One region of the Exiguobacterium sp. U13-1 genome, then DNA from elsewhere that is predicted to be linked to it. Evidence: predicted binding sites of a transcription regulator. Region 1 holds the regulator's gene; the other holds the start of a gene.
The links. The regulator LexA, encoded in region 1, represses DNA repair genes until DNA is damaged. The targets are predictions, from matches to a motif close to CGAACATATGTTCG.
Positions count from the first base shown of each region.

Region 1 (4,432 bases):
AAATAAACGATTATTGTTTATTCCGTTCTTCTTCTTGTGCTTGTTTCAATTTCTCTGGTGTTACGTCCGTTCCTTCTTCATCGACGATTTTCATGCCCATGAGTTGGTTTTTGAACGATCCACGGAATGCTGCGAGATACGCTGCACGTAACTCTTTTTGCTCTGCCGTTTCGGCTTCTGATAACGGCTCGACTTTTGATTTATTCGCTAATGCATTGATTCGATCTAATTGTTCTTGTGATAACATGGAATCCCTCTTTCTGTACGACTCAAACTTGAGTTGTTCAATTGTATCCTTACTTTAAAAGAGGCTATAAAAAAAAGCAAGTTAACCGCGTCAGTCGACGGGTAACTTGCTCTTCATTCCGGGCTAGGTGTCAGTTCGCGGTATTCAAGATATCGACGATTGACCGTTGCTTTTGAAATATCATGTCCCATCCCACGCAAGGTGATGGCGATATCTGAAAACGTCAGTCCGAGCTCTCGAAGACGTACGATTTCTTCGATCGGTACGTCCTTTCGACTACGCCCAGAGTTCTCTCCTTGGCGATTCAGATTTCGTTCCGGGCGAAAGCCTTGTTCAACAGCTCGCCGCATGCCGCGCGCAATTTTTGCGTTATGCAGTTTCCGTTGATATTCTTCCACCAGTGAGACAATCTCAAGGACCATTGCTTCTGCATCCGCAAGCTGGTATTCTCCATCGGAATCAAGTGTCATCAACCGAACACCGTGCTTCTTAAACGTGTGCAAAATAGCGATTTTCGCATTCCCCCGACCAATTCGTGTGTCATCTGTCACGAGTACCGCATCTACCGCATCACGTGTCACATGGTCAAGAACCGTCAGCATTCCTTCCCGATCAACGTCATATCCACTCTCTTTTTCAGAGACGATGTCTATGACATCAAAACCCTTTTGAGACGCGACCTTGGAAAGCTCCATCCGTTGGCGTTCAATCGAACTATCTTGTGCTTCTTTTTCGGTCGACACCCGACAATAAATCACGACCTTCATCGTACCTCACATCCCTGTTCGTTCTTTCACAACTTTTCCATTTTGTCATTGTTGTGCGATTGGTACAACGATTTTGCTTTTTGAGATGACGTGTTTTGTCTCGACATCATTATTTTTGATCAACCAGTTGACGTATTCTTCATCTGACATCGAACCATCATTGTAGACTTCAGCAATTTGTTCGACTGTAGCGTTCTCATCGACCGTAACGGAAGCGGTCATCAGTTGCGCTACCTTTTCATCCGGGCGTGGTGTGAGTAAAAAGATCACGAAGGCAATACTTAATGCATAGAAGAGAATTGAAAAAGCATGAGTACGAATCGTATGAATCATCATGAATCCCTCCAAATATGAAATGAATGATTTAGAATAAATGTTCGCGGAACAATTGTTCGCATAACTCATAATAAACACAGAACCCGTGTTCGGTCAACACAAAATGTCGAACAATTGTTTGTACGCTCATTTGTTCTATGTTATAGTGAATCTAGAAACATATATTCTTACATTTCAAACTTCAATCCAGAAAGAGGTGGCAATTCGTATGCGGAAAATGTCTAAGCGCCAACAAGAGATTCTCGACTACATCGTCTCTGAAGTGAAACTGAAGGGGTATCCACCATCAGTTCGTGAAATCGGAGAAGCAGTCGGACTCGCGTCTAGCTCGACGGTACACGGTCATTTGGATCGACTCGAGAAACGGGGAATGATTCGCCGTGACCCGACGAAACCACGTGCGATTGAGATATTGCTTGATAAGCCTGAAGAAATCACGGAAGCCATCGTCCATGTTCCCGTCATCGGGAAAGTCACAGCGGGTCTTCCGATTACAGCGATTGAAAACATCGAAGAACAGTTCCCACTCCCTGCACATTATGTAGGAAACGAAACGGTCTTCATGTTAACGATCGATGGTGAATCGATGATTAACGCAGGTATTCTTGACGGCGATCGTGTCATCGTGCGCCAACAAAACACAGCAGAAAACGGAGAAATCGTCGTAGCTATGACCGAAGATAGCGAAGCGACGGTGAAACGGTTCTTCTTAGAAGATCAACAGGTACGTCTACAACCAGAAAATGACTCGATGGATCCGATGTATTTCGATAATGTCTCCATTCTTGGTAAGGTAATCGGCGTGTATCGGACGATTCATTGACGGAGGGACCAGTTACGACTGGTCTTTTTTCATGCCTTCAGGAAATGTACATGATACCGTCAATACCGTCGCACTGACGGGTTACGTTGCGTATTCGGTCGCAACGCAACAAACCGATTGGTTACCGACCGCCATTGGCATCGCTGTTGGTACTCTTTGGTTGTCACCCGACCTCGATTTAAAGTCAGAACCGTATTATCGCTTTGGACCATTTCGAGTCTTGTGGATGCCGTATGTCAAGATCATGCCTCACCGATCGATCTGGTCACATGGACTGATCATCGGAGACATCATCCGGCTTCTTTACAGTGCTGCGATTCTGATTCCGCTACTATTTTTAAGTCTATATTTTCAGGTTCTTGATTCTGCTACGATTGATTCGTGGTTCGCTTCCTTGCCTGCATTCGTCGTCGGTATCATGGTGGCAAGTACGATTCATATCCTACTAGATTATTCCAGCAGTTGGTTTCGACCTAAAAAAAGAAAAAAACGTCGTCGGTAACACCTCTTTTGCTTGCTTGCAAGCAGAATGAGGTGTTTTCTTATCCACTTTTTCGTATCTTTAAACATCAAAATAAAAAATTTCCATTCCTATATTTCAATTATATGTATTGAAAACGTTCTCAATTCGGAGTAATTTAAAGTAGAAAGGCCATTATCTGCTTTAATCCAAAGGGAGGGTTTTTGCATGAATAACTTTGTATTGGAAATGATCGGTACGATGATCCTCATCCTGCTCGGGGATGGAGTCGTCGCCGGTGTCGTCTTGAAAAAGACGAAATCGGAAAACAGCGGATGGATCGTCATCACATTCGCTTGGGGTCTTGCCGTCATGACAGCAGCATTCGTCGCTGCTGAAAGTGGAGCACACTTGAACCCCGCATTGACGATTGCACTTGCTTTGAACTCTGACCTACCGTGGGCAGACGTTCCGATCTACATTGCCGGACAACTTGTCGGAGCTTTCATCGGCGCCATTCTCGTTTGGCTTCATTACATGAAACATTTTGAAGCGACTGATGATCAAGCTGCAAAACTCGGTGTGTTCGCAACAGGTCCAGCGATTCGTCATACGCCGTCGAACTTGATTTCTGAGATCATCGGGACATTTGTTCTCGTCTTCGGTATCTTGGCACTTGGTTTAACAACGTTCGGAGATGGCTTAAAACCACTCATCGTCGGTTTACTCGTCGTCGTTATCGGTCTCTCGCTCGGTGGTACAACAGGGTATGCCATCAACCCGGCTCGTGACCTTGGACCGCGTATCGCGCACGCTATCCTACCGATTCCGAATAAAGGTTCATCTGACTGGGGCTATTCATGGATTCCTGTCGTCGGTCCGATCATCGGTGGAGCGATTGCCGTGTTCATCTATCAATTGATCTACTAAGATCACATCTCACTAACACATACCGCTCAAGGGGGATTTCGAAATGGAAAACAAGTATATCCTAGCACTCGACCAAGGTACGACAAGCTCACGTGCGATCATCTTCGATCACGATGGGAAAATCGTCAACTCGGCACAACGGGAATTCAAACAGTACTTCCCACAACCAGGCTGGGTCGAGCATGATGCAAACGAAATCTGGGGTTCGATTCTTGCCGTCATGGCCGAAGCACTCGGGACAGCAGATATCAAACCTGAGCAAATCGCTGGAATCGGCATCACGAACCAACGTGAAACAACAGTTGTCTGGAACAAAGAAACAGGCAGACCGGTCTATCACGCACTCGTTTGGCAATCGCGTCAAACGTCTGGTATCTGTGACGACTTAAAAGAACAAGGTTTGAACCAGAAGTTCCGCGACAAAACAGGACTTCTGATTGATGCCTACTTCTCTGGCACAAAAGTTAAATGGATCCTCGACAATGTCGAAGGTGCACGTGAGCAAGCAGAGAACGGTGAATTGCTCTTCGGTACGATCGATACGTGGCTCGTTTGGAAACTGTCTGGTGGAAAAACGCACATCACGGACTACACGAACGCTTCACGAACATTGATGTATAACATCTACGAACAAAAATGGGATGAAGAGTTACTCGATATCCTCGGTGTTCCTGCTTCCATGTTGCCAGAAGTTCGTCAGTCGAGTGAAGTCTACGACAAAACGGTACCGTATCACTTCTTCGGTTACGAAGTGCCAATCGCTGGTATTGCGGGTGACCAACAAGCAGCACTCTTCGGTCAAACGTGCTTCGAAGCGGGTGAAGGGAAAAACACATACGGAACAGGTTGCTTCATGCTCATGAACACAG
Region 1 covers NZ_CP015731.1:1,595,631-1,600,062, reverse strand. Annotated here, with positions in the region: gene ESP131_RS08120 (DUF896 domain-containing protein) at 11-247, opposite strand; gene ESP131_RS08115 (YneB family resolvase-like protein) at 361-1,014, opposite strand; gene yneA (cell division suppressor protein YneA) at 1,060-1,350, opposite strand; gene lexA (transcriptional repressor LexA) at 1,559-2,173, shown strand; gene ESP131_RS08100 (metal-binding protein) at 2,205-2,675, shown strand; gene ESP131_RS08095 (MIP/aquaporin family protein) at 2,862-3,563, shown strand; gene glpK (glycerol kinase GlpK) at 3,607-4,432, shown strand, end outside.

Region 2 (4,432 bases), 850 kb from region 1:
AACAGCAACAGCGAACCGACTTATCACGTGACGACTACACGGTTCGCTTTCAAAGTTTGAACACGAGTGAGGCATTCCGACCGTTGACACTCGAACCAGCAAAACGAAAACAACTACTACAGCACTTAAAGAATGCACGTACATATGCCTTTTCGCATCAAGATCTGTTTCTAGTAGCGATGACGATTCCAGAACTCGATGACGTCATCTTGCTGACAACCGATCGTGATAAATTAATCGCCCCAGCTCGAGATTTAGCTTGGACACTCGTCTGGGTCAGTGTGATCACACTTGTCAGCATCAGCCTCTTGATCCGCTGGCGGATTCAACGCCAACTGGCACCGTTATCGAAACTCGCCTTACAGATTGAAGAAGCGCATGCGAAGCGATCGTATCGTCCGTTAACGCTCAAGACGACGACCTTTGAGTTACAACAGCTGACGTTTCAATACAATCAGTTGATGCAACAAATTAATGACTTAACGACGGAGATGCAACAAGCCAGTCAGGAACTTGAATCCGTCCAGCCCCACTTTTCCTCGCGCTTATCCGCGATGGATCAATCAGTCCAAGCTGTCGATGAAGTCGCCGGTTCTTTACTTGCGCAATCGACGCAGATGGATCAGACGATCGTCGCTTCGACACGTTTGACTGCCCAAGGACACGATGCGTTAAGCGAAATGCAAACGACACTTCTGAACAGTCAACATGCCGTAACCCGTTTTCAACAGACTGTTCAGACGAATCACACGACACTTGAGACCTTACAAGAGGAAAGCCAGTTGTTGAAGGAACAATCCACGACGACAGAGCAGATTTTGCAACAGACCTCACACCTACAGCAGCAGATGGATACCTCAATCTCGCACATTCAGCGTGTTGCTGAAGAGACACGCCGTTTGTCGCTGAACGCGCTGATTGAGGCAACCCGTGCCGGAGAAGCTGGTCGCGGCTTCACGGTCGTCGCTAAGGAGGTCGAAAAACTAGCGATCGATATTAGGACGAGTACGGACCATATTCGGCAGGTCAATCAGATGTGGACGGCGGGGCTCGATCAAGTCGAACAAGCACTCTCGCAAATGACGGAACGTTTTCTTTCGACGTCGCAACAACTCGAGACGGCAACGGAGCATTTAAAACAGATGCTGACCGAAGCGACGACGATCGAGACGACACTGGGTACCGTGGAACACCAACGCCAGATCGTCGCAGATGTTCAGTCGAACATGCAGGAACATCTACAGTCGGTTCAGCAGTTGATGTCGGAGCTCTCATCCTACAGCCAGGTGCTCGGGGAACAGATGCAACACCATGTAACCCAGCAAACAGAACTGAAGACACATAGCACGGTACTCGAGTCACGGATCAGTTCGTTGCAACAGACCGTTCGTGCCGGCGAACAATCGTCTTAAATCAAAGGAGCGCCTACCATCTCTGGTAAACGCTCCTTTCCTCTGTTCTCAGCCGATATAACGTGCTTCCTTCTTATCAATGATGTTGCGAATCCGGTTCTCCGTCACCTGATACTGCTCTGCCAATTGACGAATCGTTTTCCCTTTTTCGTACAGCGCGCGAATCGTTCGAATCTGAAACGGTGACAGCGTCACATGTTGACCTAATAAGAAGTCGAACTCACCAAGCAGTTCAGTATACTGCTGATCAATCGAAGGCAGAACGTCTAAATTCGACAACTGATCGTCAGCACGTTTACCGTTGCGCCGGACGAGTCGTGCTTCTGTGACGTCTGTCGTCAGAAAGGCTTGTGCGACGAGTAAACCGACCTGCATCCGTTCTCCTCGACCACGTTGATAGAGCGTGACTTTCCGGTATCCTTCCCGATTGAGCCGTGGACGGAGCAAGACGCCTTTTCGGCGTTGCCGAACACCACGACATGTCACGATCGTCCGGTCGAGAGACCTTACGCGACCTAGCGACGAGACTTCATATATACCTACATAGCCGATGACGGCTTTCCATTGTTCTTGCATGTTTGTCCTCCTTCAGACAAGGACACGACGGGACTTCATACTTGAATTATATCAAATTACGAACAAACGTTCTAGTGATGTCACTCGTCGGAATGTGCTATTCTTAGCAGAAAAAGGAAATGAGGTTCGTCCATGAAATTTGTCTTGTTACTTGGTCCCCAAGCGGTCGGAAAGATGACGATCGGTCAGGAAATCGAACGGTTGACGGAGATGAAAGTCTTCCATAACCACCAGACGATCGACCTGTTATTGCCTTATTTTGATTTCTCAGAACCCGCACACCATCGCTTAAAGGATACGATCCGCCGCGAAATGTTCAAGGAAATGGCTAACAGTTCGCTTGAAGGTGTCCTGTTTACATTCCTCTGTCTATTCGGCGTCGAAGGCGGTGGTCTTGAGTTCATCGAAGAGACGGTCGAATTATTCGAACAAGCAGGTGCTGACGTCTATATCGTGGAACTGGATGCGCCAGTCGCAACACGCCTGCATCGGAACACGACGGAAAACCGATTGACGCATAAAGTAACGAAGCGCGATCTCGCTGCTTCTGAACAGGACTTACGTGAGACGGCAGACGGATATCGGACACGTTCGCTGCCAGGCGAACTACCGGACGTCAACTATCTCTTCCTCGATACGGAACAGTTAAGTGCACGTGAAAGTGCGGAAGCGATTTGCGATCATTTCAACTGGTCCAAAACAATGGTCTAATCACTAAAGCCCCGTCCTGCTCAAGCAGGCGGGGCTTTAATGATGAAGTTCACGTTCATATCGATTCGCCTGCAACTGGAATCCGTTCCGACGCCAGACCGCCGCACTGCCCGCTTCGCCGTAAATACGCGTCAGTAATAACGTCCGCGCGAGATACGACAAAATCGACGTCAACGCTTCTGTGATGTATCCGTGCTGATCATCCTCATCAGTCGTCGTATAACGTAAGTTTCCGGTCGATGCATTCCATGTGAAGGTAATCGTTCCGATGATCGTTTTCTCACGTAACGCATGCAGCGTCCACTTACAACCCGATTCTTCATCCGTTGCTTCGACAAACAACCGTGACGTCGTAAAATCCGGATGTCTCTCTTGCATTCAGCTCTCCTCCTCGACCTCGAACGTTGCTGTCGCGTAAGCCTCTCCGTTGATCAAAATCGTCAATGTATGTGTCCCGGGATAATGGACACGCGTCGTCATGTTCCGAAACGATTGGCGTCGTTCGACTTGTAAGACACCTTTGACTTCCCGCTCCCGCAGTTGAAACACCTTCCGACTCGTTCCACGTTGTTTGACGTAATCGATCGCGTATTCAAGACGCAGACGTTGTTCAACGGAACTGTGCACTTGAAACGAAAATTGTAACTCTTGACCAATCGTCACCGGTGAGGCGACTAAGTCCGTCACCTCGACCTCACCTTGCGTAACGTGTCCGAACAACTGCAACACATCTGGGTTTCCGCGCTTCAGTAACGTCCGGGAGGCGTGGCGCAAAATCCAGTCCGTGTTCGGATCTGTTCCTAAGTGACGTTCGATTCGCTCGATCAAGTATTGTGGATGTGTCTTTGAAATATCATTCAAATGATTGGCGACACTTTTTCGGACGTAGAGTGACGGATCCTGTAGTAAGGCGTCAAGAATCGGTAATGCTGGACGCGGGTCAGCAATCAAACGTGGAATCGCTTGTCCCCATGGTAGACGTGGTCGTGTCCCTTCGGACGCTAAACGCCGAACGTGTTCATCGTCTGATCTTGTCCATTTGAGTGCCTGCTTAAGATAACGTTCCTGATCAGCAAGTAAAAAGCGACGAACGGCGAACTCCGACGTCGAATGCGGCGTCAACTTGGCAAGGGTCGCTAACGCAAGCGACCAATCAGAAAGGTCTGCCGTTCGTTCGACATACTCTGGAAAAACAATTCCCGGTAGCCCGGTAAACTGCGGTGCGAGTCGCTCTAGATCCCCCGCTGCATCCGGAAACGGTGGCAAGATCGTCTCTAGCGTCTCCGCCACACGACGGACACGTTGTTTAAACGCGAGTTCTTCCCAGTCTCCCTGCTCGACTCGTCTTCGAAAATCCGGTACATCGACCGCTGCTCCTAAGCGGTCGAGCCAACTCGGTGAAAATACATCTTTAATCAAACTCATCCTTCATCCAGTCCTCTCTGTGTGCGCTCCAGTTTGAGCAATGTTTCCTTGCGTGCGAGTCCACCCGCGTATCCACCTAAATCTCCATTCGTCCGAATGACCCGATGGCACGGAATGACGATTGCCAGTTGGTTCGCTCCATTCGCTCGTGCGACGGCACGAACAGCAGTCGGTTGACCGATCCGGATCGCCAGCTCTTGGTACGAGATCGTCTCCCCACTCGGAATCCGCTCGAGTTCTTCCCAGACGCGGCGTTGAAAGGGTGTCCCGTACCGCATCATTGGCGTCTGAAACGATACCGGCTCTCC
Region 2 covers NZ_CP015731.1:745,150-749,581, reverse strand. Annotated here, with positions in the region: gene ESP131_RS03980 (methyl-accepting chemotaxis protein) at 1-1,412, shown strand, start outside; gene ESP131_RS03975 (NUMOD4 domain-containing protein) at 1,461-1,988, opposite strand; gene ESP131_RS03970 (AAA family ATPase) at 2,121-2,699, shown strand; gene ESP131_RS03965 (GNAT family N-acetyltransferase) at 2,736-3,077, opposite strand; gene ESP131_RS03960 (DNA alkylation repair protein) at 3,078-4,124, opposite strand; gene ESP131_RS03955 (bifunctional transcriptional activator/DNA repair enzyme AdaA) at 4,121-4,432, opposite strand, start outside.
Region 2: a site for LexA is predicted at 2,048-2,061, ahead of ESP131_RS03975 (NUMOD4 domain-containing protein). Genes of this name have one in related genera too.